DNA from 4 places in the Bacillus silvicola genome. Region 1 is predicted to be linked to each of the others. Evidence: riboswitches for the same ligand, from Rfam matches in the RefSeq annotation. Region 1 holds a riboswitch; each other region holds the start of a gene.

Region 1 (4,243 bases):
GTGCAACAATCCAAGCTGACGAGCCATTCGGAAGCGTAGAATCTGTTAAAACAGTTTCTGAATTATACGCACCTGTAAGTGGTAAAGTTGTAGCAGTAAACGAAGAATTAAGTGACCAACCAGAACTTGTTAACGAATCTCCATACGAGGGTGCATGGATGGTTAAAGTTGAACTTTCTGATGCAAGCCAAGTTGAGAAGTTATTAACTGCAGAAAAATATGCAGAAATGACAAACCAAGACTAATTATAGTCGACTAAAGGACAGCCTTTGTGCTGTCCTTTTTTATGTTGTGTTACATAATGAATTTGAAAGCACATATATATTAATTATCATATAGGAGAAGATTTTTGAAAAACTTTTTCGCAGATGTTTCATGTTGATTGAGCGGGTTCTGCTTTTTATTGTCTAGCTCCAGCGGCTAGAACAGTCGGTCATTTCACTCCTTCACCTGAGGCAAAAAGCGCCTCTAGTTCAGGAGTTCGGGTGCCCTCTTGTTCTGGTCGAGCCGCTTGCGCTTTTCTTTGTCTAGCTCCACCTCCTAGCCCTTCATGTCTAAGAACCTTCCGCACGAGAAGACAAAAAGCGTCTTCTGTGCGAAAGAACCTTAGCCAACAGGGCTAAGCAGTCGGTTCCGCTTTTCTTTTGCAAAAATAAACAGGAAACAACATGAAAATAACGAATATACTATATACTAAGTTAAAGGTTGTATAGTATATGGTGATCGGGTGATGACATATGATTTATGTGGAAAAAGTCATTATTGTAGAAGGTAAGTCAGACAGAAGAAAGATTGAATCTATTATTCGTGAACCGGTGGAAATTGTTTGTACAAATGGTACAATTGGTTTGTCGAAAATGGATGAGCTCATTGATCAATTTTTTGATAAGGACGTATATGTGCTAGTGGATGCTGATGATGCAGGGGAAAAGTTAAGGAAACAATTTCGAAAAGAATTTCCGCAAGCAGAGCATATTTATATTGATCGCTCGTATCGCGAGGTGGCGACTGCGCCTTCTTCACATTTAGCAAATGTATTATGGGGAGCTGACATTGACGTTTATACAGAATATTTACGGTAAGGAATGATAGAAGTGATTGACTGGACAGGTACCGAAGCTACAGCCCTAATAGAAAACGAAGAAAAAACAGTGCTATATGTATATACACCAATGTGTGGAACATGCCAATTAGCAAAAAAGATGTTAACGGTTGTCGAGATGACGATTGAAGATTTGAAAATTGGAATGTTAGATTTAAATTATGCTCCGCATTTAGCGAAAGAGTATGGAATCGAAAGTGTACCGTGTTTACTTGTTTTTGAAAATGGGACACTAATGAAGAAGATATATGCATTTCATTCGGTGGAATATTTATATACGGAATTAAAGTAGGCGGCAAAGTTTTTGCCGCCTCGACATATTTCTTGGGAAATATGTCGAGATGCAGGGTGGTTACAGTATTTGTCGAGCGAAAGTTACAGGATTGCTCTTTAGTGAGAGGGAATGGTATGTGTAATAGAAAGTGATATGAAGGATGTGATTTAGGGTGAAATTATATTCTTTGCTACAATCATTTGTAAATTACGCTAATGGTCAATATCATTTAGAGCCGCTTTTAAGACAAGGAGAAAAAACTGTTAATTTTCGCTTTGGGGATGAATGCTGTTCATTACAAATTTCAAGGGATTATATTGAACTTTTGAAAGAGGAAAGAGGAACAGAACAAATCGTGTGTTTAGGGGAAGAGGATGTAAAACGTTTGGTGAATGGAAATATAAGGTTGCAGACGTTAATGAGCGATGGGCGTGTGCAATATTCGGGAACGTATCGAACGATGTTGTTAATTGAATCAATGTTTCATATATGTAAGCCGATGTCAGTGGGTGCTTAAAAGTCTGAAGTTTCTTTTTTTACGAAAATTTCTGTTGACATGGCGTATGGATATTGATACAATTCAATTCATAAAATATAGACAATTTAATAAATTTCAAATCAGACGAAAATTTAATCTGATTTCTCTTATCAAGAGAGGTGGAGGGACTGTGCCCTGTGAAGCCCGGCAACCGTCAACTTATGTTGAAATGGTGCCAATTCCTGCAAAGCAAATGCTTTGAGAGATGAGAGAGAGGGATAATGTTGTTATATACGCATATAAACCTTTCTGCTTCTCTAAAGCGGAAAGGTTTTTTTGTTGTTTGAATGTGGAGGACATTCAAATAATAAGAGGAGATATACCGATGGACTACACGCATCAAAAATAAAAAAATTGCGGAGTCTATCTAAAGTTTTATGAAATCCAGCTCCAGCGGCTAGAACAGTCGGTCGTTTCATCCCTTCCTATGAGGCAAACAGCGCCTCTACGTCTGGGATTCGGGCGTCCTCTTGTTCTAAACGAGCTGCTTGCGCTTTTTATTTAAAAAAGGGGTGAACATCATGATCTTATTAGAAAATGTAAAGAAAATATATAAGGCAAAAAGCGGTGATGTCACTGCTGTAGATAACGCCAACTTACAAATAGAGAAAGGCGAAATATTTGGTGTTATCGGATATAGTGGCGCTGGGAAAAGTTCTTTAATTAGATTGTTTAATCAGTTAGAGAAACCAACGTCTGGTCAAATTACAATCGCAAATCGTGTAATTTCAGCAATTACAGGAAGTGAACTTCGTAAGGCAAGACAAGAAATCGGAATGATTTTTCAGCACTTCAACTTACTTTGGTCACGAACTGTACGCGAAAATATCGAATTCCCACTTGAAATTGCGGGTGTGGATAAGGCGAAGAGAAGAAAACGTGTTGATGAGTTAATTCATCTCGTTGGATTAGAAGGAAGAGGAGACGCATATCCATCTCAGTTAAGTGGTGGACAAAAGCAACGCGTTGGGATTGCAAGAGCGTTAGCAAATAATCCACAAGTACTTTTATGTGATGAAGCAACGTCAGCTCTTGATCCAGAAACGACGGATCAAATTTTAGATTTATTATTAGACATTAATAAGCGTCTCAACTTAACAATTGTATTAATTACACATGAGATGCACGTGATTCGGAAGATTTGTAATCGAGTTGCTGTAATGGAGAAAGGGAAAATCGTAGAAACAGGTCCAGTACTTGACGTATTCCGTAATCCAAAGCAGGACATTACAAAACGATTTGTACAGCAGTTAACGGATTCTGAAGATACGAATGAAACGATTGAAAGCTTAATAGAAAAGTATCCAGATGGAAAAGTAATTCGCTTGCAGTTTGTCGGTGAGGCTGTAGAAAGACCAGTACTTCAAAGATTAATGCAACGCAGCGATATAGAAGTTAGCATTTTGCAAGGAAATATCGCACAAACGAATAACGGTTCTTATGGAAGTTTAGTTGTTCATTTAAATGGTGAGGAAACAGCGATCCAGCAAGCGATAGAAGGAATTCATCAAGATCAAGTAGAGCTGGAGGTGATTGCACATGGATAAGTTAATCGCAAATATTGATTGGAATCAAATGTTAGAAGCAACTGGTGAAACGTTATATATGACGGCAATCGCAGCGCTTGCCACATTTGTGTTAGGACTTATTTTAGGACTATTACTCTTTATGACAGCGAAAGATAATTTATGGGAAAATAAAGCGATTAATACGGTGATTGGAGCATTCGTAAACATTTTCCGTTCTATACCGTTCATCATTTTAATTATTTTATTAATCCCATTCACAAAAATCCTTCTTGGAACAATCCTTGGAGCGAGTGCAGCACTGCCAGCTTTAATTATTGGCGCAGCACCGTTTTACGCGAGAATGGTTGAAATCGCACTTCGTGAAATTGATAAAGGTGTAATTGAAGCTTCAAAAGCAATGGGAGCAAAAACAAGCACAATTATTTTGAAAGTGTTAATTCCAGAATCGTTACCAGCGTTAGTATCTGGTATAACGGTTACGACTATTGCTTTAGTAGGCTATACAGCAATGGCAGGTGTTGTTGGTGCTGGTGGTCTTGGAACGCTTGCTTATTTAGAGGGATTCCAGAGAGGGAATAACGATGTAACAATCGTTGCGACAATTTGTGTATTACTAGTTGTATTCTTCATTCAGTGGATTGGTGATAGTTTAACGACTCGGATAGATAAAAGATAATGAAAACAGGGGGATATTTCAAATGAAAAAATTATTACTTACAGCACTTATTTCAACTTCAATTTTTGGGTTAGCTGCTTGCGGGGGGAAAGATAAAGATGAAAAGAAACTTGTTGTTGGTGCT
Region 2 (4,243 bases), 830 kb from region 1:
ACCGCCACCACCGACAAGCCCAGCAACTGCAGAAAATTCAATTAAACCAACTGTCATAAACGTAACACCTAAGATTAATGGCGCTAACGCTTCTGGCACAAGAATTTCAAAAACAATTCTAATTGGGGAAGCTCCCATTGCTTGCGCTGCTTCAATTATCCCTTTCGGAACAGAAACAAGATTTGTTTCAACCATTCTAGCAATACCGATTGATGCAACTAACGTCATTGGAAAGATTGCTGCTGCTGTTCCAATCGTCGTTCCGATAACACTTCTTGTTAGTGGGCTTAAAGCTACTAAGAAGATGATGAATGGAACCGGACGAATTGTATTAATAATGATATTAAGAATAGAAAAGACCCATTTATTTTCTAAAAAGTTTCCTTTTCTCGTTACATACAATAGTAAACCTAGAGTTATACCAAGAATTATAGCAAATATAAGGGTTACAATTACCATTAAGAGGGTATCCCCCGTCGCATCTAATATGCGGGGCCAAAATATACTCCAATCAACTCGCATGAGCTTCTACCTCCTTCAGCTGCACTTGCAGTCTTAGATGCTGTAATGCTTTTTGAATTTCTGTCTGCTCACCTTGCAATTCTACAAGTAGATTTCCAAATAGCACATTTTGAAGTTCAATAATATTTCCGTACAGTACGTTTACATCGACGTTATAGTTTTTTGCGATATATGATAGTACTGGCTGCCCTGTCTCTTCACCAGTAAATGTTAAGCGATAAATCTGTCCACCATTTTGAATTTTCCCTAGAACACTTTCCGGTAAATGATCATTAATAACAGAACGTACAAAGTTTTGAGTTGTCTTTGTTTTTGGTTGTGTGAAAACGTCAAACAGTTTCCCTTCTTCAATAACCTTTCCCTTCTCCATTACAGCTACACGGTGACAAATTTCTTTCACTACGTGCATTTCATGTGTAATGAGTAGGATTGTTACATTATATTCCCTATTTACTTTCTTTAATAAGTTCAGAATTTCTGTCGTTGTTTCTGGATCTAAAGCTGATGTTGCCTCATCACATATGAGAATATCCGGGGATGTCGCCAGTGCTCTTGCAATCCCAACGCGCTGCTTTTGTCCACCTGATAACTGCTCTGGATAATAGTTTGCTTTATCTTCTAGACCAACAAATTTTAGTAATTCAGTTACTCTTTCTTTTATTTCATTCTTTGGCAATTTCGCTAACTTTAATGGATACGCAATATTTCCAAACACTGTTCTTGAATTAAATAAATTAAAGCTTTGAAAAATCATTCCGATTCTTTGTCTTAATTTCCGTAATTCTTTCGTCGATAATGATGTAATATCTTTATCATCTATTGAAATCGTTCCCGCAGTTGGTCTCTCTAGCATGTTTACTAGACGTAATAACGTACTCTTTCCAGCACCACTAAATCCGATAATGCCAAAAATTTCGCCCTTTTCAACTGATAGCGTTACATCCTCCACTGCATGAACAGATTGCCCACCTGATTCATAGACTTTACTTACATTGTTAAAAGAAATCATTTTCTTCCCTCCTATATGCTGTAAAACTTGAAGTAGAGATTTCGAGGTAAAATAAAAAGTGCTCTCCTTCTTATCACCTATAAAAGATAAGAAGGAGAGCACTTATATGTACTCGTTCACATCTTCTCATCTTCCAAGCTTATTTTAAGCTTGCTGGAATTAGCACGGTATTTAAAAACCCGTTGCTGAGGTATCGTAGGGCCAGTCCCTCCACCTCTCTGGATAAGAGTGTATCGATTTAATTGTCATTTAATTAATTCCCATTATAGAACTCAGAATAATAAGAGTCAATACATTTTTCAGAAAAACATTAATTATTTCTCTATTAAAATTTTTAAATAAAAATCACAATACAATGTTATGTTAAATTCTCCTCCCTCATACTTTTTAAAAGGAGAATCCTCTCTATGAATTGAATAACATTATTTGAATATGAAACTCGGAGGAAGATGAATATATGAAAACAGCCCTTTTGCTCGTCGATATTCAAAATGATTATTTTCCAAATGGAAAGATGGAATTACGTAATCCAGTAGAAGCAAGTGAATATGCTGAACAGCTACTGCAACATTTTAGAATAAGAAACGAACCTATTTTTCATATCCAGCATGTAGCTATAAAAGATAACGCTACTTTTTTCCTACCCAATACAGAAGGTGTCCATATTCACGAAAATGTCCGTCCACTTAGAGAGGAAACCGTTATCCTTAAACATTATCCAAATAGCTTCCGAGAAACCGATCTTCTAGAACGATTACAACGTTCAGGAATTGAGCACGTCGTAATATGCGGGATGATGACCCATATGTGTATTGATGCTACGGTAAGGGCTGCTTTTGATTTTGGCCTTCACTGTACCCTAATACACGATGCTTGTGCTACAAAAGATCTTTCATTTAAGAATGCTACTATACCAGCTGTTTATATTCATAATACAATTTTGGCTAGTTTAAATGGAGTATACGCAAATGTAAGGAGTACAGCAGAGTTTTTAGCGACCTAAAAAAAAACACTCCTTTCAGTGAGCAAAACCGAAAGGAGTGTTCTCTTGTCTAACCATAGATTTTCTTTCAAATTGTATTATACAGGAAATTCTCAAAATGAATACTAAAAAATATGACTAATAAGTCAATTTTTCTCGCTATTTTATTTCTATTTACATGTTTATCCCACTATTAATAGGGTTTAACTAATTCCAAAGAACAAATGGTAATATCCGGTAACCTTTTCTTAATTGAAATTAACTAGCTTCTATTATAGAGAATTTCTCAAAAAGAAAAGATCTTCACAGTCTGTGAAGATCTTTCCTACTATTTCTTATAAAGTTTCAGAAGTAGTTTTTGCTTGCATGTGAAGCGCTAAGTAATCAGGGCCACCAGCTTTAGAGTCTGTACCAGACATATTAAAGCCACCGAATGGTTGATAACCTACGATTGCACCAGTACATCCACGGTTGAAGTATAAGTTACCAACGTGGAAATCTTCACGTGCTTTTTCAATATGGTCACGGTTGTTAGTAACAACTGCTCCTGTTAAACCGTATTCTGTATTGTTTGCAATTGCAAGTGCATGATCAAAGTCTTTTGCTTTACAGAATGCTACTACTGGTCCGAAGATTTCTTCTTTCATTAAGCGAGCATCTTCTGCAACGTCAGCAACGATTGTTGGTTGGATGAACCAGCCTTTAGAATCGTCTCCTTCGCCACCAGCTAGGATTCTACCTTCTTCTTTACCAATTGCAACATAGCTCATTACTTTATCGAATGCAGCTTGGTCATTAACAGGACCCATGTTTGTACCTAATACAGCTGGGTTAGCAACTGTTAATTCTTTTGTTAATTCAACTGCACGATTTAATACATGATCGTATACATCTTCGTGGATTACTGCACGAGAACATGCAGAACATTTTTGTCCTGAGAATCCGAATGCTGATGCAACGATAGATTTAGCAGCTAATTCAAGATCTGCTTCTTTATCAACAACGATTGTATCTTTACCGCCCATTTCAGCGATAACACGTTTTAACCAAATTTGTCCTGGATTTACTTTTGCTGCACGCTCATAAATACGAATACCTACATCGCGTGATCCAGTGAAGCTAACGAAGCGTGTACGAGGGTGATCTACTAAGTAATCACCAACTTCAGAACCGTTACCTGGAACGAAGTTAACTACGCCAGCTGGTAAGCCAGCTTCTTCTAATACTTCCATAAATTTCGCTGCTACTACAGGAGTTGTACTAGCTGGTTTTAGTAATACTGTGTTACCAGAAACTAAAGCAGCTGTTGTCATACCTGCCATAATTGCGAATGGGAAGTTCCAAGGAGAAATGATAACACCTACTCCTAATGGAATGTAAGAGAAACGATTATATTCAATTGGACGGCTTTCTACTGGAATACCATCTTTTAATTTCAACATTTGACGAGCATAATATTCCATAAAGTCGATTGCTTCTGCTGTATCAGCATCTGCCTCATTCCATGGTTTACCTGCTTCTTTTACAAGAATAGCAGAGAACTCATGTTTTCTACGACGAACGATTGCTGCAGCACGGAATAAAATGTCTGCACGCATTTCTGGTTTTGACTTTCTCCAAGTTTGGAATGTTGCATCCGCTACTTGCATTGCTTTTTCAGCTAATTCACGGCTTGCTTTTGAAACGCGACCAACAAGTTCCTCTTTATTTGCAGGGTTTACAGAAACAAT
Region 3 (4,243 bases), 660 kb from region 1:
TGTAGCGACAGCTAACGCTGGTTCTCCTGAAGCGGTTCCTATAAATGAAAGTGTTACGATTTCTCCAGTGCTTTGTAGCTCTTTCTGTACCTCTTCTGGAATTTTAGCTGCAAATGCGCTATTTACAAATTTCTTCGTTGTTACATGTTGTGGGTTTGTAAAAATATCTTTTACGGTTCCACTTTCGACTACCGCCCCATGTTCCATAACGGCAACGTGGTCACAAATACGCTGGATGACATTCATTTCGTGTGTAATTAGTAAAATCGTGATTCCAATTTCTTCATTGATTTTTAATAACAAATCAAGAATAGAATCGGTCGTTTCCGGATCTAATGCGCTCGTTGCTTCATCACTTAATAAAACTTCAGGCTCATGAGATAGTGCACGAGCGATCGCTACACGTTGTTTTTGGCCACCAGATAATTCACTTGGATAGGCGTCTTTTTTATTAAAGAGATCAACAATGCGTAAATACTTTTCTACCCTTTTTTCAATTTCATTTTTGGGAAGACCAGATAGACGTAAGGGTAGTGCGATGTTTTCATAAACGGTAACGGTTTTAAGTAAATTGAATCCTTGAAAAATCATGCCGATCTTTTGTCTCGCTTTTGCGAGTTCTTTTGTCGATAAGGTTGTTAAATCTTGTTCGTTTATAATGATATTTCCTGTCGTTGGTTTTTCTAATAAATTTACACAGCGAATTAATGTACTTTTACCAGCGCCGCTATATCCAATGATTCCAAATACCTCGCCCTTTTTTACTTTAAGGGAAGTTGATTTAAGGGCCTCAACATTCCCTTTTTTTGTTGTAAATACTTTGGAGACGTTTTTTAATTCAATCATTATAGTCAGCTCCTACCAAGACGGTAAAACAGAACCATCAAATTTTTTCTCAATGAAATCTTTTACTTCTTTAGATTGATAAGCTTTCTTCAATTTATTTACAACTGCATCATCTTTATTTTCAGTACGAACAACGACCCAATTCACATATGGTGAATCCTTTCCTTCGCGGAAAATAGAATCTTTCGCTGGGCTTAATTTTGCACCTAATGCAAAGTTTGTATTAATTGCAGCGGCTTTCACTTCACTTAGCTGCGTTGGTAATTGAGATGCCTCTAATTCAACAATCTTTAATTTTTTTGGATTTTCAATTACATCTTTTGCAGTTGCCTTTTCTGTAGCTTTTGGATCGACTTTTAAAATCCCTGCTTTTTCAAATAGTTTTAAAGCTCGAAGTTCATTTGTTGGATCGTTTGGTACAGCAATTGCGTCACCCTCTTTTAATTCTTTTACATCTTTTAAACTTTTAGAATATACGCCCATAGGGAATGTTACTGTTGAAAATACTTCAGTTAATTTCATGTTGCGTTCGGCTTTAAATACATCTAAATAAGATTTAGTTTGATAGCTATTTACATCGAGGCTTTTTTCATCTAAAGATACGTTTGGCGCTACATAATCATTAAATACCTTTACATCAATTTCGAGACCATCTTTTGCTGCAACTTCCTTCACCTTTTCAAAAATTTGTTCATGCGGTCCACCTGTTACACCAACGGTAATCTTTTTCTCATCTAATGCTTTTACCTCTTTATCAGAATTAGCACCACATGCACCTAACAATAATACAGCTCCACTTACAATACTTAATAATACCTTTTTCATCTATAATTCCCCCTTAATATACGTTCCAAAATAAAAAGCACCTCTCAAAAATAAGAGAGGTGCCGAATAGACGAAATAGGTTCCTCTCTTATCTTCCAAAACGAAAATCGTTCTGCAGGAATTAGCACCTTAGCTTATACGTTATAAGCTCGGTTGCCGGGCATCATCGGGCCAGTCCCTCCGCCACTCTTGATAAGAGTATGTGTATGTAGTTTTTAAATATGGTATTAATAGTAAATCTTACAAAAAGAATTGTCAATATTATTTTCTGAATATATTTTATTTTAAGGTGATGGAAACATTCCCTTTTTTATGTCCGGTCTCTACGTACGTATGAGCCTCTGAAATTTCTTCTAGCGGGTAAGTTTTATCAATAACTGGTTTTAATTTTTCTTCTTCCGTTAGCATTTTTAGTAGAAGCATATCTTCTTTGCTTACTTTTGCCATCGTTCCGTTGACTGACACGTATTTACCGTTAGCTGTTAATGCACTCTTGCAATGGGATTTTTTAATTTTTCCAACTGCATCGAATATAATATCGTAGCGTTCATCTCGCTTTGTAAAATCTTCTTTCGTATAATCAATTACGTGATTAGCTCCTAAAGATTGTACTAACTCAAAATTTGAATTGCTACAAACAGCTGTAACAGTCGCACCGAAATATTTAGCAAGTTGCACAGCAGCGGTACCTACTGATCCGGAAGCGCCATATATAAGTACTTGCTGTCCTTTTTTTATGTGTCCTTTTCTCAAAAAATGTAATGCTGAAGTGCCACCAAAAGGAATAACAGCAGCTTCTTCATATGTTAAATTGAGGGGCTTTAATGCTATCAATCCGCTTTCATGCACACATGTGTATTCAGCATAACCACCAACGTTCAGTCCTGTTAATGCAAAGACTGGGTCTCCTTTTTTAAATTGAGTTACATCCGTTCCTATTTCTTCAATTTCACCAGATAATTCTACACCGAGTATAGGCCTTCTCGGTGTTCTGAAACCTAATATAATTCGCATAGGAATCCAAAATAATAGGGGGCTAGAAAAGCTCCGCATTCTACAATCTCCAGTAGTTACACTTGTTGCGTGAATCTTAACTAATACTTCATTCTTTTTAGGAGTAGGTTTCTTTACGTCTTGAAGCTTGAGAACGTTAGGTGGCCCGTATTTTGTGCAAATAATTGCTTTCATAGCAACCTCCTGAATAAAGTTATTTTCCTCTACATCATATTTAAATTTTTTTAAAATCATGCTTATGGTTTCACTTCATAGTAAGTAAAAGAAGGATAGTTCTTTTTTACAGTGTAGTATTTTCCTTTTAAAAAAGTAGGTACAATAAAAATAGAGAGAAGTACTAGTGAGATTAGAATTTCAAACGAGGAGAGTGCCATTTGAAAAAAAGAAAGATAGCAGTTGTTATTGTAGCGTATACAGTGTTGCTCGCGACATCTATATATACATACAAAGAGCAACTGGATCATCCTATTATGAGTGATGTAGGAAAGTTACTTCCAACGAAAATTAAACGTGTTGAAAATGCTGAGGATGAAAATTCATTTAAAAAATTAGTGCAAGATGCAAATGCTTCTGGAGAGAAGATTTCTATTGCAGGTATGCAACATAGCCAAGGCGGACAGACGTATTATCCGAACGGCACGATGCTTGATATGAAGGGCTATAATGAAATATTAGAGTTTGATCCGGAGAAAAAGAGGATTAGGGTACAAAGCGGTGTCACATGGAATGACATTCAAAAGAAAATCAATCCATATGGTCTTGCAGTTCAAGTGATGCAATCTCAAAATATTTTTACTGTTGGTGGTTCATTAAGTGTAAATGTACATGGGCGTGATATTCGTCATGAAGCATTGATTGATACAGTAGAGTCGTTCAGATTGTTAATGGCAGATGGTACGGTACGTAATGTAAGTAGAGAAGAAAATGTGGACTTGCTTCCGTATGTAATTGGGGGATACGGATTGTTTGGTGTAATTTTAGATGTGACGCTAAAGTTAACTAATGATGAATTATATGAAACGCATACGAGGGTACTAGACTATAAGGAATATTCTTCGTATTTTAAGGAGAAGGTGAAGAAGGCTGAGAATATACGTATGCATTTAGCGCGTATTTCTGTTGCACCAAAGTCGTTCTTGAAAGAAATGTATGTGACGGATTATGTATTGGCAGAAGATCAGCAGAAGCTGGGAGAATACAGCGAATTAAAGGAAGAAAATATTATAGCCGCACCGAAGTTTTTGCTTGGATTATCGCGTTATAGTGATTGGGGAAAGAATGCATTTTGGGATATACAAAGAAGTTATTTTGAACGTACAGATGGTAAGTATGAAACTCGAAATAATGTAATGAGATCTGATAGTGCTTTTATGGAATATGATAATCCGAACTTGACCGAAGTTTTACAAGAGTACTTTGTACCAATAGATAGTTTTGCAGAGTATATAGATGATTTACGAAGTGTTTTAAATGAAGAGGAATTAAATCTTCTTAACATTACAATCCGCTATGTAGAAAAGAATGAGAATGCGGTGCTATCTTATGCGAAAGATGATAT
Region 4 (4,243 bases), 680 kb from region 1:
TCATCACCAGCCAAGGTAGTTTTAACTTTTTCAATTGTGTCATCAAACTCTTTATTAGAGTAATGATCTAAGTTGTAAGGGTTATTCGTCGTAAATAGTTCAAGGAATGTAATTGGATCAGCAAAGTCAGGGCTCCAACCGTCAATTCCAATCTCGTAGTCACCTTTTAATAAGAGTGAAACTTGTTGTTTACGTGGTTGCGGTTTTATATTTACTGTTAAGCCATCTAAATTCTTTTCTAGTTGCCCTTTTAGGAACTCACCAGTTTTCTTCTCAAGGTCACCATCACTTGTTAATAATTCTAATGTTATCTTTTCAGAACCAAGTTCTTTTTTTGCTTTCTTCCATAATTCTTGTGCAGATGTTGTATCAACTTTTGTTAAATCGCCGTTTGCAGTACGGAAGTCTTTTCCATCAGGCCCTTTTGCAAAGTTTTTCGGCACGAGACTAAAGGTTGGTGTAGAGCCATCATTTAATAACGTATTTACAAAGGATTTTCGATCAATTGTTTGATCGATTGCTTGGCGTGCAGAAACGTTTTGAAGTACTTTGTTTTGTTGATTCATACGTAAAAACTGTACCCCTACATTCGGACGTTCTTTGAAGTTAGTATCCTTTTTATATTTATCAACGAAATCAGATGTTAGTTTTATACGGTCTAATTGTTTGGATTCGAATAAATTTACTTCTGTTGATTTCTCTTTCACAACGTTGAAATTGATTTCTTCGAGTTTGACATTATCTTTATCCCAATAGGTAGGGTTTTTCTTAAATTTAAAGCTTTGTTCATGCTTCCAATCGCTTAGTGTAAAAGCTCCGTTGTACAAGATTTTGTTATCTTCTAAAGCGTACTTATCACCTTGTGATTTAAAGAATTCCTCGTTAATTGGTAGAAATGTTGGGAACGCTGTTAAGCTAATAAAGTACGGAACAGGGCGTTCTAATTCTACCTCAAACGTATGGTCATCAATTGCTTTTACACCAAGTTGATCGGCTGGAAGTTCTTTGTTGTTAATTTTTGTTGCATTTTTAATATCAAAGAATAGAAATGCATATTCAGAGGCTGTTGCTGGATCGACAGCTCTTTGCCAAGCGAAGACAAAATCTTTCGCTGTAACAGGAGTGCCGTTTGACCATTTTGAATCTCGTAAATGGAATGTGTATTTCGTTTTATCGCCATTTACTTCATGAGATTTTGCAACGCCAGGGACAGGTTTGTTACCTTCACCAAGATTATACAAACCTTCAAATACGTTTCTCATTACTTGACCAGAATCAGTATCTGTAGCACGAGCTGTATCCATTGTTCGTATTTCAGTAGGTGAAGATAAGTTTAAAACCTGTTTACTAGGTGCCTCGTCTTTTGCATTTGCTCCGCTTGCTTCGTTTTTATAACTGCCGCAACCAGTTAATAAAATACTTACTCCTACAACTGATGCAATACCGGGTACAAACTTCTTTTTCATTTGATTTTCCTCCTAAATGGTTAATAAGATTGGATGATGATGAGGGAATGAAAAACAAAAAATCCCTCTTTTCATATTGAGAAAGAGGGATTTTTACGTACAAGTTATGCACCCGTATATAAACGAAGTCCCTCATTCTATCTTTCAAGCACAAAGCTTGCAGGAAGTGGCACAGTATTCAAAATGAACCTGTTGCCGAGGTTTCAAAGGGCCAGTCCCTCCACCTCTCTTGATACAATGAGTAAACGAATAAATTTTATTAATTTTTGTGTTTCTTTGATAATTCAAAATCTTACACCTTAGATAATGAAGTGTCAATCAAATGGAATATAGTTTAAATTTTCAGTTTTATTAAAAATAAAAAAACCACTGCATATGGCAGTGGTTTCCCTATTAGAAGTTAAAGTTATCCGGATCTGGACCAACGCGATGATCTTCATTTAGAGCTTGAATTGCTTTCATGTCATCAGCACTTAATTCAAAATCGAATATATTTGCATTTTCAATAATGCGATGTTCTTTAATAGATTTAGGGATTGTTACAACTTCGTTTTGTAGATCCCAGCGTAAAATAACTTGTGCAGTCGATTTATTATATTTTGTCGCAATGTCTTGTAATGTTGGGTTATCCAGTAGCTGTCCTTGCATTAATGGTGACCAAGCTTCAAGCTGGATATTATGTTCTTTACAGAAAGTGTGTAACTCTTCTTGTGCTAAACGTGGGTGGTATTCCACTTGATTGACCATTGGCTTAATTTCAGCAATTTCAAATACGTCTTGTAAGTGATGAATGTGGAAATTGCTCACACCAATAGCGCGAACACGGCCATCTTTATAAAGCTTTTCTAATGCTTTCCATGATTCAGTATATTTCCCTTTTACAGGCCAATGTACTAAATATAAATCTAAATAATCTAGACCTAATTTCTCTAATGTAGTTTCAAATGCTTGAAGTGTTGTTTCATATCCTTGATCGCTATTCCATACTTTTGATGTGATAAATAATTCTTCACGTGCAACACCTGATTCACGGATCGCTTGTCCAACGCCTTCTTCGTTTTGATAAATTGCTGCAGTATCGATACTACGGTAGCCATTTTTAATTGCTGCTTTTACAGATTCAATTACTTCTGAACCATCTTCTACTTTAAAAACACCTAAACCGAACCAAGGCATTTTTACGCCGTTATGTAATGTTGTATAGTCTTTTAAACTTGTTAAATTCATATTATTTCCCCCTAGCTTTTTTGTTTGTTGCTTCTACTGCTTTTTGAATTGCCTCTGAAAAATTATATTCATATAAAGCTTTGAGACCCTCAGCTGTGGAACCACCTGGTGTTGTTACTTGTTCGCGGAGGTTAGCTGGATCTTGCGTTTGTTCAAGCATAGAAGTAGAGCCGGAAATCATTTGAATGACAAGGTGTTTTGCGGTTGCTTCATCGACTCCATAACTTTTTGTTGCTTCAATTAAGCTTTCGGCAAAGTAATAAAGGAAAGCAGGTGCACTTCCAGTAACTGCGGTAAGCTGATGAACTTCCTCTTCAGTGCAAAGTTGCGAAGTACCAATGCCTCTTAAAAGCAGTTGCAGGGTTTCTTGATGCATCTCGTTTACTGATCGTCCCATTGTATATAAGGAGATAGACTTTCCGATTTCGGCAGCTGTATTTGGCATAATCCAAGCAACAGGTGTCCCCCCGGGAAGTCTTTCTTCTAAATAAGATGGGCCAATGCCAGCGGCTACCGTTACGACAAGTTGATTCGATAGTAACGGAGATAATTCTGCTAATAATTCTTCATGTGCAGAAGGTGGCATTGCTAAAACAATCGTATCAACAGATGTAACATGCTGCTTCCAATCTGTTGTAGTAGACACATTATATCGTGCTCGTAATTGTTCTAGCTTTTCTACGTTGCTTCGGTTAGAAACGATAATTTCTTCGATGTATTCTTTACTTGTTGTAAGTAGTCCAGCAAATATAGCTTCTGCCATACGACCGGCACCAATAAATAAAATTCGATGTTTATTAGGCATATCCTTTATTCCTTTCTGATGAGAATATGTTATAAAAAACGATACCATTTTTAAGAGAATTTTGTAAAAAGAAACGGCTTGTAGTGGAGAGAATACAATTGGAGGGAAGGAAGGCTATATAAAAAGGACTATGAAGATTATTATATTTGAAAAATAATTATAATCAAAAATCCCTGAAGCATTTATGCTTCAGGGATTGATAAATTATAAGCTTATGCTTTCGTCATACCAAGCAATACAGCGCCACCGATAATTAAAACACTACCTAGTGCAATAAAGATCAATTGACGTTTTGTTTTCTTTTCACCTAAGAATACGATTGCACCGAATGTTGAGATAACGATTCCAGTTTGAGATAATGGGAAGCTTGTTGCTACTCCGACACGTGGTAATGAAAGAAGTAAGAATAAGTTTCCAGTTCCCCATAGTAAACCAGATAAAGCATTACGGATTGCATATTTGTTAAATGGTTTATGTTTAGATGTCAGTACAACCGCACCAACAAACATACCAACTGCTTGTGGTAAAATAGCAGACCAACCATCGATATTATACCAACGAATAATAATTACATATACAAGGTAGCCGAAAGTAGAAACAATTAAAGTAAGAAGTCCTTTTTTCAATTGTCCTGGTGGCTGTGCATTTTCTTTGTCATCTAGTGATGTGAATACAACACCAACTACGATTAATAGGATTGCAATCGTTCCCAGAACAATCGTTGTTGTAGTAGTCCACTCACGGA

Evidence for each region. A riboswitch is a leader RNA that binds a small molecule or an ion and turns the genes downstream of it on or off. The one in region 1 is predicted to bind S-adenosylmethionine.
Region 2: linked by a shared signal. The riboswitch ahead of ACP6L7_RS26605 (methionine ABC transporter ATP-binding protein) and the one ahead of ACP6L7_RS30845 (methionine ABC transporter ATP-binding protein) in region 1 are both predicted to bind S-adenosylmethionine.
Region 3: linked by a shared signal. The riboswitch ahead of ACP6L7_RS27430 (MetQ/NlpA family ABC transporter substrate-binding protein) and the one ahead of ACP6L7_RS30845 (methionine ABC transporter ATP-binding protein) in region 1 are both predicted to bind S-adenosylmethionine.
Region 4: linked by a shared signal. The riboswitch ahead of ACP6L7_RS27345 (peptide ABC transporter substrate-binding protein) and the one ahead of ACP6L7_RS30845 (methionine ABC transporter ATP-binding protein) in region 1 are both predicted to bind S-adenosylmethionine.

The regions. Positions count from the first base shown of each region.
Region 1 covers NZ_JBNGVC010000013.1:1,696,117-1,700,359, forward strand. The annotation lists gene gcvH (glycine cleavage system protein GcvH) at 1-245, shown strand, start outside; gene ACP6L7_RS30830 (toprim domain-containing protein) at 738-1,082, shown strand; gene ACP6L7_RS30835 (thioredoxin family protein) at 1,086-1,394, shown strand; gene ACP6L7_RS30840 (hypothetical protein) at 1,549-1,893, shown strand; SAM riboswitch class I at 2,019-2,126, shown strand; gene ACP6L7_RS30845 (methionine ABC transporter ATP-binding protein) at 2,436-3,461, shown strand; gene ACP6L7_RS30850 (methionine ABC transporter permease) at 3,454-4,119, shown strand; gene metQ (methionine ABC transporter substrate-binding lipoprotein MetQ) at 4,142-4,243, shown strand, end outside.
Region 2 covers NZ_JBNGVC010000013.1:869,946-874,188, forward strand. The annotation lists gene ACP6L7_RS26600 (methionine ABC transporter permease) at 1-522, opposite strand, end outside; gene ACP6L7_RS26605 (methionine ABC transporter ATP-binding protein) at 512-1,531, opposite strand; SAM riboswitch class I at 1,655-1,760, opposite strand; gene ACP6L7_RS26610 (cysteine hydrolase family protein) at 1,989-2,534, shown strand; gene pruA (L-glutamate gamma-semialdehyde dehydrogenase) at 2,849-4,243, opposite strand, start outside.
Region 3 covers NZ_JBNGVC010000013.1:1,035,527-1,039,769, reverse strand. The annotation lists gene ACP6L7_RS27435 (methionine ABC transporter ATP-binding protein) at 1-846, opposite strand, end outside; gene ACP6L7_RS27430 (MetQ/NlpA family ABC transporter substrate-binding protein) at 859-1,671, opposite strand; SAM riboswitch class I at 1,757-1,870, opposite strand; gene ACP6L7_RS27425 (NAD(P)-dependent alcohol dehydrogenase) at 1,951-2,859, opposite strand; gene ACP6L7_RS27420 (FAD-binding oxidoreductase) at 3,060-4,243, shown strand, end outside.
Region 4 covers NZ_JBNGVC010000013.1:1,015,909-1,020,151, reverse strand. The annotation lists gene ACP6L7_RS27345 (peptide ABC transporter substrate-binding protein) at 1-1,466, opposite strand, end outside; SAM riboswitch class I at 1,601-1,705, opposite strand; gene ACP6L7_RS27340 (aldo/keto reductase) at 1,860-2,693, opposite strand; gene proC (pyrroline-5-carboxylate reductase) at 2,695-3,498, opposite strand; gene ACP6L7_RS27330 (GRP family sugar transporter) at 3,711-4,243, opposite strand, start outside.